DNA from 3 places in the Nonomuraea sp. NPDC050404 genome. Region 2 is predicted to be linked to each of the others. Evidence: riboswitches for the same ligand, from Rfam matches in the RefSeq annotation. Region 2 holds a riboswitch; each other region holds the start of a gene.

Region 1 (5,337 bases), on a different contig from region 2:
ACGTCACCACCCGCCCAGGCAGCGACACTCCCCACCTCATCCTGGTCCGCGGCAGGGGGCCAAAGAACGTGCGGGGCTCGAAATGAGGCACGCCGTGAGCAGCGGGCCGGATCGTAGGAGAGTCCGGGGACACCTCATGAGCTGACACCTCATGAGCTCGGCGGTCGCATGGAGCGACCCCGCGTCCGGAACCCGGGAAGGGTGCCGGACGCGGGCGGGGCGTCAGCCGGCCTTGAAGTCGGTGGCCTCGGCGCGGATCTCCCGGGCCGCGGCCACCAGGTTCTCCAGCGAGGCGCGCACCTCGGGCCAGCCGCGGGTCTTCAGGCCGCAGTCGGGGTTGGCCCACAGCCGCTCGGCGGGGATCGCGTCCAGGCCCTTGCGCAGCAGCGAGGTGGCCTCCGCGACGCTCGGCACGCGGGGCGAGTGGATGTCGTAGACGCCCGGCCCGACCTCGCGCGGGTAGCCGGCCTCGGCCAGTTCGTGGGCGACCTGCATATGTGAGCGGGCCGCCTCCAGGCTGATCACGTCGGCGTCGAGGTCGTCGATGGCGGCCAGGATCTCGCCGAACTCGGCGTAACACATGTGCGTGTGGATCTGCGTCTCCGGCCGCACCACGGCCGTGGCCAGCCGGAACGCCTCCGTAGCCCAGGCCAGGTAGGCGGGCCGGTCGGCGGCGCATAGTGGCAGCGTCTCGCGCAGTGCGGGCTCGTCCACCTGGATCACGCCCGTGCCGGCCGCCTCCAGGTCGGCGACCTCGTCGCGCAGGGCGAGGGCGACCTGGCGGGCGGTGTCGGCCAGCGGCTGGTCGTCGCGGACGAACGACCAGGCCAGCATGGTGACCGGGCCGGTCAGCATGCCCTTGACCGGGCGGCTGGTCTGCGACTGGGCATAGCCGGTCCAGCGCAGCGTCATCGGTTCGGGGCGGGAGATGTCGCCGGCCAGGATGGGCGGGCGCACGTACCGGCTGCCGTAGGACTGGACCCAGCCCTGCTGGGTGGCGACGTAGCCGTCGAGCTGCTCGGCGAAGTACTGCACCATGTCGTTGCGCTCGGGCTCGCCGTGCACCAGCACGTCCAGGCCGGCCTCCTCCTGGAAGGCGAGCACCGTGCGGATCTCCGCCTCCATGCGCTGGTCGTAGGCGGCCTGGTCGATGCGGCCGGCCCGCAGGTCGGCGCGGGCCGCGCGCAGCTCCGCGGTCTGCGGGAACGAGCCGATCGTGGTCGTGGGCACCGGCGGCAGGCCCAGCCGGGCGCGCTGGGCCTCGGCGCGCTCGGCGTAGGGCTGGGCGCGGCGGGTGTCGGTAGTGGTGACGGCCTCGGCGCGGGCCCGTACCGACGGGACACGGGTGAGCGGGGAGGTGGCGCGCGCCTGCAGGGCGGCCTGGTTGGCCGCCAGCTCGGCCGAGATGTCCGCGCCGGCGAGGCCGCGGGCGAGGGTGACGATCTCGGCGCTCTTCTGGCGGGCGAAGGCCAGCCAGCGGGCGACCTCGGGGTTGAGGCCGGTCTCGAGTTCGGCGTCGTAGGGGACGTGTAGCAGCGAGCAGGAGGCGGCCACGTCCACCCGGCCGGCGAGGTCGCGCAGTGCGGTGAGCGTGCTCAGCGACCTGGCCAGGTCGTTGATCCAGATGTTGCGGCCGTTCACCACACCGGCGATCAGCCGCTTGCCGGGCAGGCCGCCGATGGCTTTCAGCTCCGCTGCCGTGGTAGCGGTGAAGTCGAGCCCGAGCCCGTCAATGGGCGCGCCGGCCAGCACCGGCAGGGCCTCGCCCGGCCGGTCGAAGTAGGTGGCGACGAGGAGCTTGGGCCGTTGGGTCAGCTCGCCGAGGTGCCGGTAGGCGGCAGCGGCGGCGTCCAGTACGGCCTGCGGCTGGTCCTGCACGAGGGCGGGCTCGTCGAGCTGGACCCAGGTGGCTCCGGCGGACCAGAGCGTGGCCAGCACCTCGGCGTAGACGGGCAGCAGCCGCTCCAGCAGGCTGAGCGGCTCGAAACCGGGATCGACACCTGGCGCGGGTTTGGCCAGCAGGAGGTAGGTGACCGGGCCGACCAGGACGGGGCGCGCCTCCAGGTTCAAGGTGAAGGCTTCACGCAGTTCGCCGAGTTGTTTGGCGGGGTCGGCGGTGAACGTGGTGTCGGGGCCGAGTTCGGGCACCAGGTAGTGGTAGTTGGTGTCGAACCACTTGGTCATCTCCAGTGGCGCGATGTCCTGGGTGCCGCGCGCCATGGCGAAGTAGCCGTCGAGCGCGTCGGTGGCGACCGCGGCGCGGTGCCGCTCGGGGATGGCGCCGACCATGACGGTGGTGTCCAGCATGTGGTCGTACAGCGAGAAGTCGCCGGTGGGCACCTCGGCGACACCGGCGTCGGTCAGGCGGCGCCAGTTGTCGCGGCGCAGCGTCTCGGCCACCGAGCTCAGTTCGGCCGCGCTGACGCGCCCGGCCCAGTAGCCCTCGACGGCCTTCTTCAGCTCCCGGTCCGGTCCTTGACGCGGGTAGCCGTACACGGTGGGAGTGGCGGAGATATCGGCCACGGAACTCTCCTTCGCGAGTCACGAGAGACCTCGGCGGATTCCCGGGAGCGAAGGCGCGACCACAGCGCGGACACGAAGACATGCCCGTGGGTCCGCCCGGCCCGCCCTCGAGGCCGTCGACGTCGCCGCGCGCGGAGGTCGCGCGCGGGCAGTGGCAGGTCTTCGGACTCGTGGGCGCCCTGCTTGTTCCTAGTGGCCGTCGCTTCCCCGGGCCGCTGGGGGCCGAGTGCTGGTGACGGCGGTCGTTCCCACTCACCGCTGCGGGGCAGTCCCGGATTCCCACCGGGTTCCCTCTTGCGACGCGCCTGCCTGGCGGACAGGGCGAACCGACTGCAAAGGCCACCCTAGAGCGCGGACGCCTCTTACGCGACAACGGGTCCGGATGGCGGGACACTCCCGGTTTCGCCGGTCACGCGACCGGGCAGCTCTGCCTGTGGCCAACTGCATCATGCAGGCGACGGCGGAACGGGGAAGCCGGTGTGATTCCGGCGCGGTCCCGCCACTGCGAGCACGCGCCGACCGACTGTGACGAGCCGGGCGGGACGGAGTGGCGCCCGCTGCCGGAGCTGTTGACGGGCTCTCGTGGGCTAGCGGCGAAGATCGACGAAGTGGCGTGTGACCGGCGAACTCGCCGAACCCGCGCCGGGTCACCCGTTCTTCGTGCGGCGCGGTTGCTGCCTCTACTACCTGCTCCCCGACGGCGGCAAGTGCGGCGACTGCGCGCTCATTCCCGATCGGGCACGCCGGGAACAGTGGGCGCGGATCGTCGGAGAGCGCGGTGACACCCTATGAGTGACACCGTCAGAAGAATAATGCCGCCATTTATCCGCGCTCCGACGTATCACGAAATCTGCCGGACATCGGATGACCCCTTGTCGGATTCGAGGCTTGTTGTTACGATTCAACCCGTTTAACCCTAAGTGAATATTGTCGTCCGCAGCGAGGAAGCCGGTCAAAGTCCGGCACTGTCGCGCAACCGTAGGTCACCAAAGGTGACAAGTCGGGTCCATCCTGCGGACGAGTTATGTCAGACCACTGTCGCGAGTAGCAGAGGTGGACACGGTTGGCCGGCGGGTCCATATCGTCCTCTCCTTGCTGTTCGCGCAAAAGGACGAGGCGTGGATCACACCTTTCCTGGACATTGGCGGTCGACTGTCGCGGTGCTGTCCGCTGTAGCCGGCATCGTGGCGGCAACGATGGTGTTCGGCCCTGTCACGGCCGCTTCGGCTGCTGATGCGGAGGCCGCGCGCAACAGCGCGCGCTGGCTGTCCCGTCAACTCGGCGCCGACGGGACATTACAGAACCCGCTCGGCGGGGCGTTACCCGATCACGGACTCATGATCGACACCTTGTACGCCCTGCGAGCCGCGGGGGAGGGCGAACTCGCCGAACCCATCGTCCGGTACCTGGACGACGAGCGGCATGCCAGCGACTACTTCACCTGGGACGGCCTGGTGCCCGGCATGGGCTACGACGCGGTGATCGTCGGCGGGGCCACGGCCAAGGTGCTGGTGGCCGCCCAGGTCGCCGGACGGGACCCGCGCAACTTCGGCGGCCACGACATGGTCGCGGAGACCCAGGGCGCGATCATGCGGTCGGGTCCGGACAAGGGGCGCGTCAGCGACTACTCCAAGAACCCCGACCTGGCGGACTCGGTCTCGAACAACGCCAACGTGTTCGGGCAGGCCCTCGGCGTGATCGGGCTGGCGGGCGTCGGCGAGAACGACAGGCCGGCCATCGACACACTGATAGGGCAGCAGTGCTCGGAAGGCTACTTCCGGATCTTCTTCGGCTATATCCCGACCGATGAGACCGGCGACCATGTCACGTCGAACGGCACCAAGGTCTCGACGTGTGACGAGGGCAAGCCGTTCGGCCAGTCCGCGCCGGACGGCGACGCCACGGGCATGGCCCTGTCGGCGCTGCTGGCCGCGCGGCACGCGGGTGCGACCGGGCTGGATGGGCCGATCGACGCGGCCGTGTCCTGGTTGAAGGCGAACCAGAAGCCCGGAGGCGGATGGGGAGGCGGCGTCAGCACGGAGGCGCCCAACACCAACAGCACCGGACTCATCGTGCAGGCGCTCGTGGATGCGGGCGGCGCCGACGACGCGGTGCAACGCGGTACCGCTTACCTTGAGTCCGCCCAGGCGACGGCCACGGCGGACGGGGACAGCGCACTCGGCGACCAGATCGGCGCGATCGCCTACACGCCGGAGGAGTACCAGGCCGCGAGGACCGGTGGCATCGTCGGGCTCGACACGTGGATCCGGGCGGGTGCCCAGGCCACGCTCGGACTCGCCCGGATCGGCTTCCACGACCTTTCGCAGGGCAGGGTCCCACCTCCGGGCGAAGACCCGGGAACCAGCCCTTCCCCTACGGTCACCCCCACGGTGAGCCCGACTGACAACCCCACGGCGAGCCCATCCCCAAACCCGACAGTGACGACCACCGTCACCTCAACGACCACGTATTCGACGACCACCACGATCACCACGACCACGACCGCGACAGCGACAGCGACCGCGACAGCAACGTCCCGGCCGAACGCGACACCCACCCGGAAAACTTCGGCGAAGCCGGTCGCCAGGCCCAGGGCGACGAGCAGGACGACTCCCAGACCGAAACCGCGGTCCGCTCCGACACCGCGAAGACCGGATTCCGGTCCGGCGGCCGGCGACGACCCGAGCGGCGACACGACGCTGCCCGGCACGGACTCCGGCCCTTCGATGCCGCCGCAGGGCCAGTCCGTGCCCGCCACCGCCGGCCCGGCCGGACGGTTGGGCGCCTACCTGGCCGGTCGGCTCGTGGACGGCG
Region 2 (5,337 bases):
GCCCCGCACGACAGCGGCCCCGAGCGGGCGGACGGCAAGTACTTCGTCTACACCGGCAACACCACCTACGGCGTGCAGAACCTCGAGTACGACGAGCACACCGGCAACTGGATGATGGCCGTCTACAAGGGGACGAAGCCGACGTTCCCCAACTACACCCTCTTCGCGGTGGACGGCGACAAGCGTCCCAGGACGGGCGAGATCAAGGGCCAGCCCGAGGCCGAGCGCGGTAAGCTCCTCACCCTGGCGTCCGGCGGGGTCGAGGACGAAGCGACGGGCGTCAGGGGCTGGCGGGCCACCGGCGGCGAGTACGGCCTGATCTCGCTCGGCGGCGGCCGCTACTACGTGGCCGCCGCCGACAAGGTCACCGAGGGCGGCGTCGAGAAGCACACCGGCCAGGCCCAGCTCCACCGCTGGACCGGCCAGTACCCGAACCCCTTCGCGAAGATCACCCAGGCGCCGGCGTAACACTTCAGAGCCGATCGGCCGGGCCCGTCAGGTGGGCTCGGCCATCGCGGTGAGGCGGCGGGCGAGCCGGGCGATGGCCTCCCGCAGCTCGGGCGGCTCCAGCACCTCCGCCTCGAACGGCACCAGGGCCACGTGCACGGCCATCCAGTTCAGGTCGTCCCCGCCGACGATGAGCACGCACCAGCCGTCGCGATCCTCCTCCACCCGCGCCACCTGGGGCGGCACCAGCTCCTGCACCTGGGCGGGCCGGGCGTGCACGCGTACGCGGGCCAGATACCGGTAGGGCGCCTCGGTCGTCCCCCGCTGCACGTACGCGACCGGGTCGGGGTGCGGCCTCGGCTTGAAGCGCCAGGTCGTCGCCGCCACCTCGCGCATCCGGTCCAGCCGGAAGGTGCGCCAGTCGTCGCGGCCGGTGTCCCAGGCCATCAGGTACCAGCGGCGGCCGGTGGCGACCATCCGCACCGGCTCGACCGTGCGCTCGCTCTCCCCGCCCTCGCGCGCGGCGTACCTGAACCGCACCCGCACGGCGTCGCGGCAGGCCCGCGCGAGCGTCACCAGCAGTTCCTGGTCGATCTCGACCCCCGGCCCCGTGAGGGTGTCGGTGGCGCCGTGCACCGCCCGCACCTCGGCGCGCAACCGGGGCGGCATCACCTGGTCGAGCTTCGCCAGCGCCCGCAGCGCCGCCTCGCCAGCGCCGGCGACCGTGCCGCCGGACGCCAGCCGCAGGGACACCGCCGTCGCGATCGCCTCCTCGTCGTCGAAGAGCAGCGGCGGCAGCCTGGTGCCCGCGCCGAGCTGGTAGCCGCCGCCGACGCCCGCCGTGGCGTGCACGGGGTAGCCGAGCACGCGCAGCCGTTCCACGTCGCGGCGCACCGAGCGGTCGGTCACGCCCAGCTCGGCGGCCAGTTCGGTGGCGGTCCATGACGGGCGGTGCTGCAGCAGCGCCAGCAGGCGCAGCACGCGCTCGGTCGTCCCCTCGACGGTCATTTTTTCATGGTTCCACACATCACGGACCGATCCTGTCCGCTATTTGCGGGAAGGTGAGACGCATGACCGACCAGACCTGGAACTCCCTGCTCCGCGACCAGATCGACTGGCACTGGACCCACCAGCTGCGCGACCGGCTCGACGGGCTCACCGACGACGAATACTTCTGGGAGCCGGCGCCCGGCTCGTGGAACGTGCGCCCGCGCGGCACCGGCACAGCGCCGGTGCAGGCCGGAGCCGGCGCGATGACCATCGACTTCGCGTTCCCGATGCCGGAACCGGCGCCGTTCACGACCATCGCCTGGCGTCTCGCGCACGTGAACGTCGGCGTGCTCGCGATGCGTAACGCCTCGCACTTCGGCCGCGTGCCCACCGACTACGACTCCTACGAGTACGCCGCCACCGCCACCGATGCGCTGGCCCAGCTCGACGCCGAGTACGCCAGATGGCTGGCCGGCGTCGAGGCCCTCGGCGAGGACGGGCTGGCCCGCCCGTGCGGTGAGGCGGAGGGCCCGTACGCCGACTATCCGCTCTCGGCGCTGGTGCTGCACATCCACCGCGAGCTGATCCACCATCTGGCCGAGGTGTGCCTGCTGCGCGACCTCTACCTGCACACCCACCGGGAGGCGAGCTGACATGGCGCGCGACGTACAGATCACCTTCGACTGCGCCGACCCCGCCGCGCTGTCGGCCTTCTGGGCCGAGGCGCTCGGCTATCAGGTGCAGGATCCGCCCAAGGGCTTCGAGTCGTGGGAGCAGGCGCTGGAGGCGTGGGGCGTGCCGCCCGAGAAGCGCAACGACGCCTCGGCGGCCGTCGACCCGGACGGCTCGGGGCCGCGGCTGTTCTTCCAGCGGGTGCCGGAGGGCAAGCAGGTCAAGAACCGCGTGCATCTTGACGTACGGGCGGCTCCCGGGCTTGAGGGCGAGGCGCGGATGGCGGCCCTGGAGGCGGCGGCCGAGCGGCTGATCCCCCTTGGCGCCACCCGGTCGCACCGCGTCGAGCCCGCTCCCCCGCTTGAGCTGGGTTTCATCGTGATGGCCGACCCCGAGGGCAACGAGTTCTGCCTGGACTGAGCCCCCGGGGTCACGGGACGGGTGTGCGCGGCTTAGGGTGGGTGCCGCAGTCGGTTCGTACCTGCCCGCCAGGCAGGCGCGTCGCAAGAGGGAACCCGGTGTGAATCCGGGGCTGCCCCGCAGCGGTGAGTGGGAGCGACCGCCGTCACCCGCACTGGGCCTCCGGGCCCGGGAAGCGACGGCCAGTAGGAGCGAGCAGGACGCCCACGAGTCCGAAGACCTGCCGCTGCCCGCGCGCGCCGGCGTGCGGCGACATCGACGGCCTCGAGGGCGGGCCGGGCGAATCGCAGGTGCGCGCCACACCTCGTTCTGCGGTCGCGCCCTTCGCCTCCGGGGGATCGTCGAGGTCTCCCGTGACTCGCGAAGGAGAGTACGTGGCCAACACCCCCGCCACCACGCCCGCCACCGGGCCTGACATCCACGCCACCGCGCCCGACAGCCCCGCCACCGCGCCTGGCACCACCGTCCCCGGCACCACTGTGCTCGGCTATCCCCGCATCGGCCCCCGGTGTGAGCTGAGATCGGCCACGGAGGAGTACTGGGCGGGCCGGCTGGACGCCGAAGGGCTGCTGGAGGTGGGTGCGCGGTTGCGCGGGTCGGTCTGGACGGACCTGCGCGCGGCCGGTCTCGACCAGATCCCGTCCAACACCTTCTCCCTCTACGACCACCTGCTCGACGCCGCCGTACTGGTGGACGCCGTCCCCGAACGCTTCCGCCACCTGGACGGGCTGGACGCCTACTTCGCGATGGCACGCGGCGCGGACGGCATCCCCGGCCTGGCCACGGACGAGTGGTTCGGCACCGGCTACCAGCACCTGGTGCCGGAGATCGGCCCCGGCACCAGGTTCAGGCTGGCGGCGGCCGGACGGGCCAAGCCGCTGGCCGAGTACCTGGAGGCCCGCGCGCTGGGGGTGGAGACCCGGCCCGTGCTGGTCGGGCCGCTGACGTTTCTGCTGCTGGCCGCCTCGCCCGCCGGTTTCCGGCCGCTGGACCTGCTCGACGACCTGATCGAGGTCTACGCCGAGCTGCTGGAACGGCTCAGCGGCGCGGGCGCCACCTGGGTGCAGTTCGACGAGCCCGCCCTGGCCTGCGACCGCAACTCCCGCGAACTCGCCGCGCTCGGCCACGCCTACCGCAGGCTGGCCGCCCTCCCGTCCCGGCCCAGGCTGCTGGTCTCCACCGGCTTCGGCGAGATCGGGGACGCGCTGCCCGTCCTGGCCGCGACCCAGGTGGAGGCCATCGGCCTGGACTTCGTGGCCGGTCCCGGCAACCTTGAGGCGCTGGCCTCGATCGGCGGGCTGCCGCTGCGCACCCTGGTCGCCGGGGTGGTGGACGGCCGCAACGTGTGGCGTACCGACCCGCGCCAGGCCCTGGCCACCTGCGCGTCCCTGCTCGGCCTGGCCGGGGAGGTGACGGTGAGCACCTCCTGCTCGCTCCGGCACGTGCCGCTCGACCTGGACGCCGAGCCCGACCTCGACCCCGGCCTGCGCGCGCGGCTCTCCTTCGCCAGGCAGAAGGTCGATGAGGTGGTCGCGCTCGGCCGGGCCCTACGCCAGGAACGCCCGGCCACCCCGTCCCACGCCACCGCCCCGAACCCTCCCGTGAGCGACGCCACCGGTCATCGCCCCACGGCCGCCCGCCCGCACGCGCCCGACCACGACACAGTGGCCCGCCTGTACGCGCCCGACCACCGCGTGCGCGCGCGACTGGACGCGCTGGGCAAAGGGCGGCCGCGCGCGGAGTGGGCCGTGCGGTCGGCGGCGCAGCGGCGCGCGTTCGGGCTGCCCGACCTGGCCACCACCACCATCGGCTCGTTCCCTCCCTCAGAACGCGTCCTCCGGGCGCGGGCGGACCTGCGCGACGGCCTGATCGACGAGGCCGGCTACGAACGGGCGGTACGCGACGAGATCGACCGGGTGATCGCCTTCCAGGAGCGGCTCGGCCTCGACGTGCTGGTCCACGGCGAGCCAGAGCGCGAGGACATGGTCAGGTACTTCGCCGAGCGGCTGCGGGGGTTCGCCCTGACCCGCCACGGCTGGGTGCAGGCGTCCGGCACCCACTACGTACGCCCGCCGATCCTCTACGGCGACGTCTCCCGCCCCGCCCCGATGACCGTCCGCTGGGCCACCTACGCCCAGTCGCGCACGGACCGCCCGGTCAAGGGCGTGCTCACCGGCCCCGTCACGCTGCTGGCCCGCTCCTACGCGCGCACCGACCTGCCACGCGCCGACATCGCCCGGCAGCTCTCCCTCGCGCTGCGGGACGAGATCCACGACCTCCAGGCCGCCGGCATCGGCATCATCCAGATCGACGAGCCCGCGCTGCGCGAGCTCCTGCCGCTGCGGCAGGCCCAGCGCGCCTTCTACCTGTCCTGGGCCACCGGCGTGTTCCGGCTGGCCACCTCGGGCATCGCCGACACCACCCAGATCCACACCCACATCTGCCAGTCGTGGTCGGAGGACGTGCTCGCGGCCATCGGCGCCCTCGACGCCGACGTCACCAGCGTCGAGTCGGCGCGTCCCCGCATGGGACCGCTGTCCGGCCCGCGTGCCGCGCTCTTCCGCGGCGGGGTGGGCCCCGGCGTGTACGACAGCCGCTCGCACCGCGTCCCCGGCGTCGAGGAGATGGCCGACGCGCTGCGCCACCTGCTCAGGTCCGTCGGGCCCGACCGGCTCTGGGTCAATCCCGACTGCGGGCTGCGCACCCGCGAGCCCGCCGAGATCGAATCTGCCCTGCGCAACATGGTCGCCGCCGCGGCCCGCGTCAGAGCGGCCCTGCCCGCCGCCCTCGATCAACCGTCGGGCGGGC
Region 3 (5,337 bases), on a different contig from region 2:
CGAGCCCGGCGGAGGTCTCCAGCGCCGAGAGGTAGATCTCCTCGGCGATGCGGGTGGACAACTCCTTGGCCTCGGGCGAGTCGAACGGCAGGCGCAGGGCGAAGAAGACGTCCTGCAGGCCCATCACGCCCAGCCCGACCGGCCGCCAGCGCGGGTTGCTGGCCGCCGCCTGCTCGCTCGGGTAGTAGTTGATGTCGATCACGCGGTCCAGGAAGGTGACCGCGGTGCGCACGGTGGCCCGCAGCCGCTCCCAGTCGATGCCGCCATCGGTCACGTGCGCGGCGAGGTTGACGGAGCCGAGGTTGCAGACCGCGGTCTCGGTGTCGCTGGACACCTCGATGATCTCGGTGCACAGGTTGGACAGGTGCACCACGTTGCCGGGCTCCGCGGCCTGGTTGCACAGCCGGTTGCTGGCGTCCTTGAAGGTCATCCAGCCGTTGCCGGTCTGGGCGAGGGTACGCATCATCTTGGCGTACAGGTCGCGGGCCTTGACCTGGCGGGTGTACCGGCCGGCCCGCTCGGCCGCGCGGTAGGTCTCCTCGAACGCCTCGCCCCACAGGTCGGGCAGCTCGGGAACCTCGTTCGGGTCGAACAACGACCACATGCCGTCCGACTCGACGCGGCGCATGAACTCGTCGGGGATCCAGTTGGCCAGGTTGAGGTTGTGGGTGCGGCGGGCGTCCTCGCCGGTGTTCTCCCGCAGCTCCAGGAACTCCTCGACGTCCGGGTGCCACGGCTCCAGGTAGACGCAGGCCGCGCCCTTGCGCCGGCCGCCCTGGTTGACGGCGGCCACGGAGGCGTCGAGGGTGCGCAGCCACGGGACGATGCCGTTGGAGTGCCCGTTGGTGCCGCGGATCAGCGCGCCGCGCGAACGGATCCGCGACCAGGCGATGCCGATCCCGCCGGCGAACTTCGACAACTGCGCCACCTGGGCGTAGCGCTCGTAGATGGAGCCGATCTCGTCACGCGGCGAGTCCACGAGGTAGCAGGACGACATCTGGGTGTGCCGCGTGCCGGAGTTGAACAACGTCGGGGAGCTGGGCAGGTAGGCCAGCGACGACATCAGCCGGTAGAAGCCGACCGCCTCGGCGGGCGTCTGGGCCAGCCCGCACGCCACCCGCAGCAGCCAGTACTGCGGCGTCTCCACCACCAGCCGGGTGGACGGGTGGCGCAGCAGGTACCGGTCGTAGACCGTGCGCAGCCCGAAGTACTCGAACCGCAGGTCGGCGGCGGTGTCGATGGCGTCGTCGAGCTTGCGCGCGTTGGCGTTGACGAACGCGGCGGTCTCGTCGCCGATGAGCCCTTCCGCGTGGCCCAGCCGGATCGCCTGGCTGAAGGAGGCCACGCCCTGCCCGCGGACCTCCTTGTCGATGTAGCCGGACAACAACCGCGCGGCCAGGCGGGAGTACTGCGGCTCCTCGCCGATCATCTCGGCGGCGGTCTGGATCGACAGCCGGTCCAGCTCCGCGGTGGTGGCGCCGTCGTACAGGCCGCTGATCGTCTTGGTGGCCACCCGCATCGGATCGATGTCGGTCAGGTCCTCCGCCCAGCGTCCCACCGCGCGCACGATCTTGCCGACGTCGACCGGCTCGGCGCTGCCGTTGCGCTTGCGCACCTGCATCTGCACCCGCCTCGGCACGGGCACTTCGCCGCTCAGCTCGGTAATCGGATCCCCGGTGACCGTCACTGCGCTCTCCCCTCGTGAACTCGGTCAATGTCCGAGCACGCGCAGGAGGCCCAGGCAGGGGCGCCGCACAGCCCTCTCGCCGGTGCCGTCGACCGTCCCGCGCGGTCTCGGAGCAGCCGCACACGCATGATCGTGTACGGCGCGGCCGGCAGGTCTTCGGACTCGTGGGCTCGTCGCTCAACGCCTACTGGCCGTCGCTTCCCGGGCCCTTGGCCCAGTGCGTCTGACGGCGGTCGTTCCCACTCACCGCTGCGGGGCAGTCCCGGATTCCCACCGGGTTCCCTCTTGCCTCGGCCGCCCTGGATGAGCGGCCGAACCAGCTGCAGGGGACACCATATATAGGGCCGATCGAAAAGTCACACCCCACATCTCGTGTTGAGACAACTCTCACGCGACAGACCGCCCGACGCGGGCACCCGTGGCCCGGCCACCCCGGCGAGCCCCCGGCGCGTCGGGCCCGATCAGGTCCCGGATGCGGGCGTCCGGACCCGGGAAAGTCGCCGCATGAGATAGCCATCGGTTGGCGTTTGAACGCCCAAGTTTTCTTGATTGTTCTTGTTCGGGGTGGCGCGCGGTGCCACGGCCCACGCGGACTTACTTTCAATCTTGCTTCCCACTTGGGGCGCGATCGAAAGGAATTCCCATGCTCCGTCGTTCTGTGTCAGCCGCGTTCGCGCTGACGTTCGCCGGTCTCATCACGGCAGCCATTTCTCCTGCGCACGCCGAATTTCAGGCTGCGCACACGCCCGCGACGGCGTCGCATGGCAGCGTCGCCGCCGCCATCATCAACGCCGACGGCAGCCTGAACAACGCCACGAACGTCCGCAAGTCCTGGCGGGCGAGCACCGGCCGCTACTGCGTCCAGCTCGACTCCTCGGTGGACGCGCCTTACTCGCTCATCCAGCTCACTCCGCGCGACGAGCGGCGACTGCCGCACATCGCCTATCGCAACCCGTCCGCGACGTGCTGGTGGCACCACAACACCGTCGCGGTCAACGTGTACGACACCAACACGGGTCGCCTGGCGAACGGCGGATTCGACTTCCTGGCGCTCTGAACATAAGGCGTCTCACCGGAAACTCGCCGGAGGCCGTACAGGGCTGACAATCATGTATGGCTTCCGGCTGCACCGTCGCCGAATTGACCCCCTATTATGCGGCCACTCTTTCAGCCTTGACGATATTCCCGCCGACGCCGGGCTCACGGTGGAGTCGCTGACCGGCCGGATTGCCTGCGACGGTTCTCGAATGCTTCGCGGAAAGCGATTCATGGAAATCGGCCGCCGGCGCGGAGGCGCACCTGCCATCTGCTGCTCTCCTCCCCAGGACGACTTACGAGGATTGACCTCAATCTAACCTGAGGTTGCATGCTCGGAATCATGAAGAGCTTCGAGATCGGCGTCATCCTGCCCGGGGTTGCCGTGCAGCGTGAGAAGGACCTTGACCTGCGAAAGGCCGCTCGGCACGCGGAGGAGGCGGGGCTGGACGGGGTGTGGCACGGCGATCACCTGGCCGTCGGCGGGCCGACGCTGGACGCGCCGATCGCGCTGGCCACCGCCGCCGCGGCCACCTCGGTCATCAGGATCGGCACCGGGGTGTTCATTCCGGCGATCCGGCCCGTGGTGTGGGCGGCCAAGCAGATCGCGAGCCTGCAGTACGTGTCCGGCAACCGGCTGGTCCTGGGTGTCGGTTCGGGTGGCGGGCCGGGGCAGTGGGCGGCCGCCGGGGTGGAGTACGGGCAGCGTGGCCGCCGTACCGACACCGCGTTGGAACTGCTCCCCCAGTTGTTGTCCGGCGAGGAGGTTCGCCTGCGGGACGAGCCCGGACAGCCGGCGGTCACGCTGTCCCCTGGCGCCGGGATGCCGCCCGTGTGGGTCGGCAACGCGTCACGGGCGGCCGTCCGGCGGGCCGCCCGGCTGGGCGACGGGTGGTTCCCCTCCCTGATCTCGCCCCGGGAGGTCGCCGAGGGACGGGAGCGCCTGGCGGAGCTGGCCGCGAGCCACGGCCGGGCCGTGCCGGTCATCGCCATTGGGGGCGCCGCGGCGCTGGGATCCGGGCCGGGCATTCCGTCCAGGGCGGACCTGGCGGCCGGCATCAGCGGCGCTTACGGCCGGCCGCTCGACGACGTCATGGACATCCCGCTGACCGGCCGGCCCAAGGAGGTCGCCGAGAAACTGAACGCCTACCGTGAGGCCGGGGCGAGCCACGCGGTCATCGGGATTTCGGGGGGCGACTGGCGGGCGCAGGTCGACCTGCTGGCCGAGGTGCGGGATCTGGTGAACCACTGATCCCCCGCCCGCGCCCGCCACGCCGGGGATTGGCAGCAGGCGCTGACGATCTGCCGGCGCTGGGCGGAAGTGAAGCGTGCGTAGTCCTTGTCGGCCACGTCGACCGTGTACGTCCCGGTCGTGAGGTCCGGGTCGGAGACTCTCATGCCGGAAGAAGTATCAACCCAGCGCACGGAGCAGTTCGGTCTCTTCTGCGGCGGTGAGGCCGGCGCGGCTTATCGTGTGGCCCGAATCGCGCAGCCAGGCCAGGGTGTCGCGGGCCGTGGCGGCGATCGGGCGGATACGCAGACCGGCGGCCATCGTGGCGGAGGTGTCCCTGGCCAGGAAGCCGGCGTACTCGGGCAGTGGCAGCCACATCGGCAACGACCGCGGCCCCATCCACGGCTCCACCTTCTGCTCGATGAGGAACTCCTGACCGGCCCACACCAGCTCCGGCGCCGCGTTCACGCCCTCGGCGATCCTCGCCAGCAGTTCTCCCCTGCCGAAGGGCATGGACGTCGCGTCGTACGGCCCCGCCAGCCCCCTCTCCGCCGAGTCGAGGATCCAGGCGCTCAGATCGCGCACGTCCACGCACTGGACGAGGTCGTCGGGAGAGCCGGGAGCCAGCACCCGCCCGCCGCGGGCGAGCCTGCCGACCCAGTAGGCGAACCGGTCGAACGGGTCCCGGGGGCCCACGATCAGCCCGGCGCGCACGACGAGCGCTCCCGCGCCGACGATCCGCTCGCACGCCACCTTGGCCGGCCCGTAGTTGGCCGGGTCCATCTCGTCGGCGTCGGCGGCCAGCGGTTCGTGCAGGACCTGGTCGGCCCGGCCGAAGTCGGCGTAGACGTTGGACGACGAAACCAGCGTCCAGTGGCCGGCGCGGCCCGCGAGCTCCGTGACGGCCCGCCGTACCAGGCTCGGATGCCTGGCGACGTCGATGACGAGGTCGAACGCGCCCTTCAGCGGCGCGAGCCCGCCGTCCTCGCTCCGGTCGACCCGGACGAACTCGACCTCCGGCGGCGGGTCGCCCGCCTGCCCGCGGGCCGCGCACACCACCTCGTGTCCGCGATCCCGCGCCTGCCGCGCGATTTCCCCGGACAGAAACGCCGTGCCACCCAGCACCAGTGTTCGCATCTGCTCATTTTGATCCACGCGGCAGCACGAAAGCCCGTCCTTTCAGCGCACATCAACCTTTTTCGAAGCATTGGATTCCGCCTCTACGCGGGGTCCGCCCTGACGAGCCGCAGGAACGCCTTCAAGCCCGTGATGACCTCGTGGTTGTCGGCCAGCCCGTCCACGGTCTCGTCGAAACGCCGGGTCATGAGCGTCATCCGGCGTCCCAGATCGTGGTCGGCCACCTCCAGCTCCCGCCGGGCCGCGG

The links. Region 2 has a riboswitch for cobalamin ahead of metE (5-methyltetrahydropteroyltriglutamate--homocysteine S-methyltransferase). Riboswitches for the same ligand answer to the same signal wherever they lie in the genome.
Region 1: it holds a riboswitch for cobalamin, as region 2 does, so the genes downstream of both, metE (5-methyltetrahydropteroyltriglutamate--homocysteine S-methyltransferase) here and metE (5-methyltetrahydropteroyltriglutamate--homocysteine S-methyltransferase) in region 2, are expected to answer to the same signal.
Region 3: it holds a riboswitch for cobalamin, as region 2 does, so the genes downstream of both, AB0I81_RS52640 (ribonucleoside-diphosphate reductase subunit alpha) here and metE (5-methyltetrahydropteroyltriglutamate--homocysteine S-methyltransferase) in region 2, are expected to answer to the same signal.

Annotation. Positions count from the first base shown of each region.
Region 1 is NZ_JBFAKB010000001.1:30,180-35,516, reverse strand. Features, by position in the region: gene metE (5-methyltetrahydropteroyltriglutamate--homocysteine S-methyltransferase) at 223-2,523, opposite strand; cobalamin riboswitch at 2,659-2,869, opposite strand; cobalamin riboswitch at 2,938-3,058, shown strand; gene AB0I81_RS00150 ((2Fe-2S)-binding protein) at 3,139-3,315, shown strand; adenosylcobalamin (AdoCbl) riboswitch at 3,440-3,582, shown strand; gene AB0I81_RS00145 (hypothetical protein) at 3,684-5,337, shown strand, end outside.
Region 2 is NZ_JBFAKB010000009.1:191,957-197,293, reverse strand. Features, by position in the region: gene AB0I81_RS25975 (hypothetical protein) at 1-468, shown strand, start outside; gene AB0I81_RS25970 (YafY family protein) at 496-1,455, opposite strand; gene AB0I81_RS25965 (DinB family protein) at 1,518-2,090, shown strand; gene AB0I81_RS25960 (VOC family protein) at 2,092-2,529, shown strand; cobalamin riboswitch at 2,615-2,751, shown strand; gene metE (5-methyltetrahydropteroyltriglutamate--homocysteine S-methyltransferase) at 3,009-5,337, shown strand, end outside; gene AB0I81_RS25950 ((2Fe-2S)-binding protein) at 5,321-5,337, opposite strand, start outside.
Region 3 is NZ_JBFAKB010000032.1:46,153-51,489, reverse strand. Features, by position in the region: gene AB0I81_RS52640 (ribonucleoside-diphosphate reductase subunit alpha) at 1-1,687, opposite strand, end outside; cobalamin riboswitch at 1,817-2,023, opposite strand; gene AB0I81_RS52635 (hypothetical protein) at 2,331-2,744, shown strand; gene AB0I81_RS52630 (LLM class flavin-dependent oxidoreductase) at 3,066-3,974, shown strand; gene AB0I81_RS52625 (epimerase) at 4,134-5,090, opposite strand; gene AB0I81_RS52620 (hypothetical protein) at 5,174-5,337, opposite strand, start outside.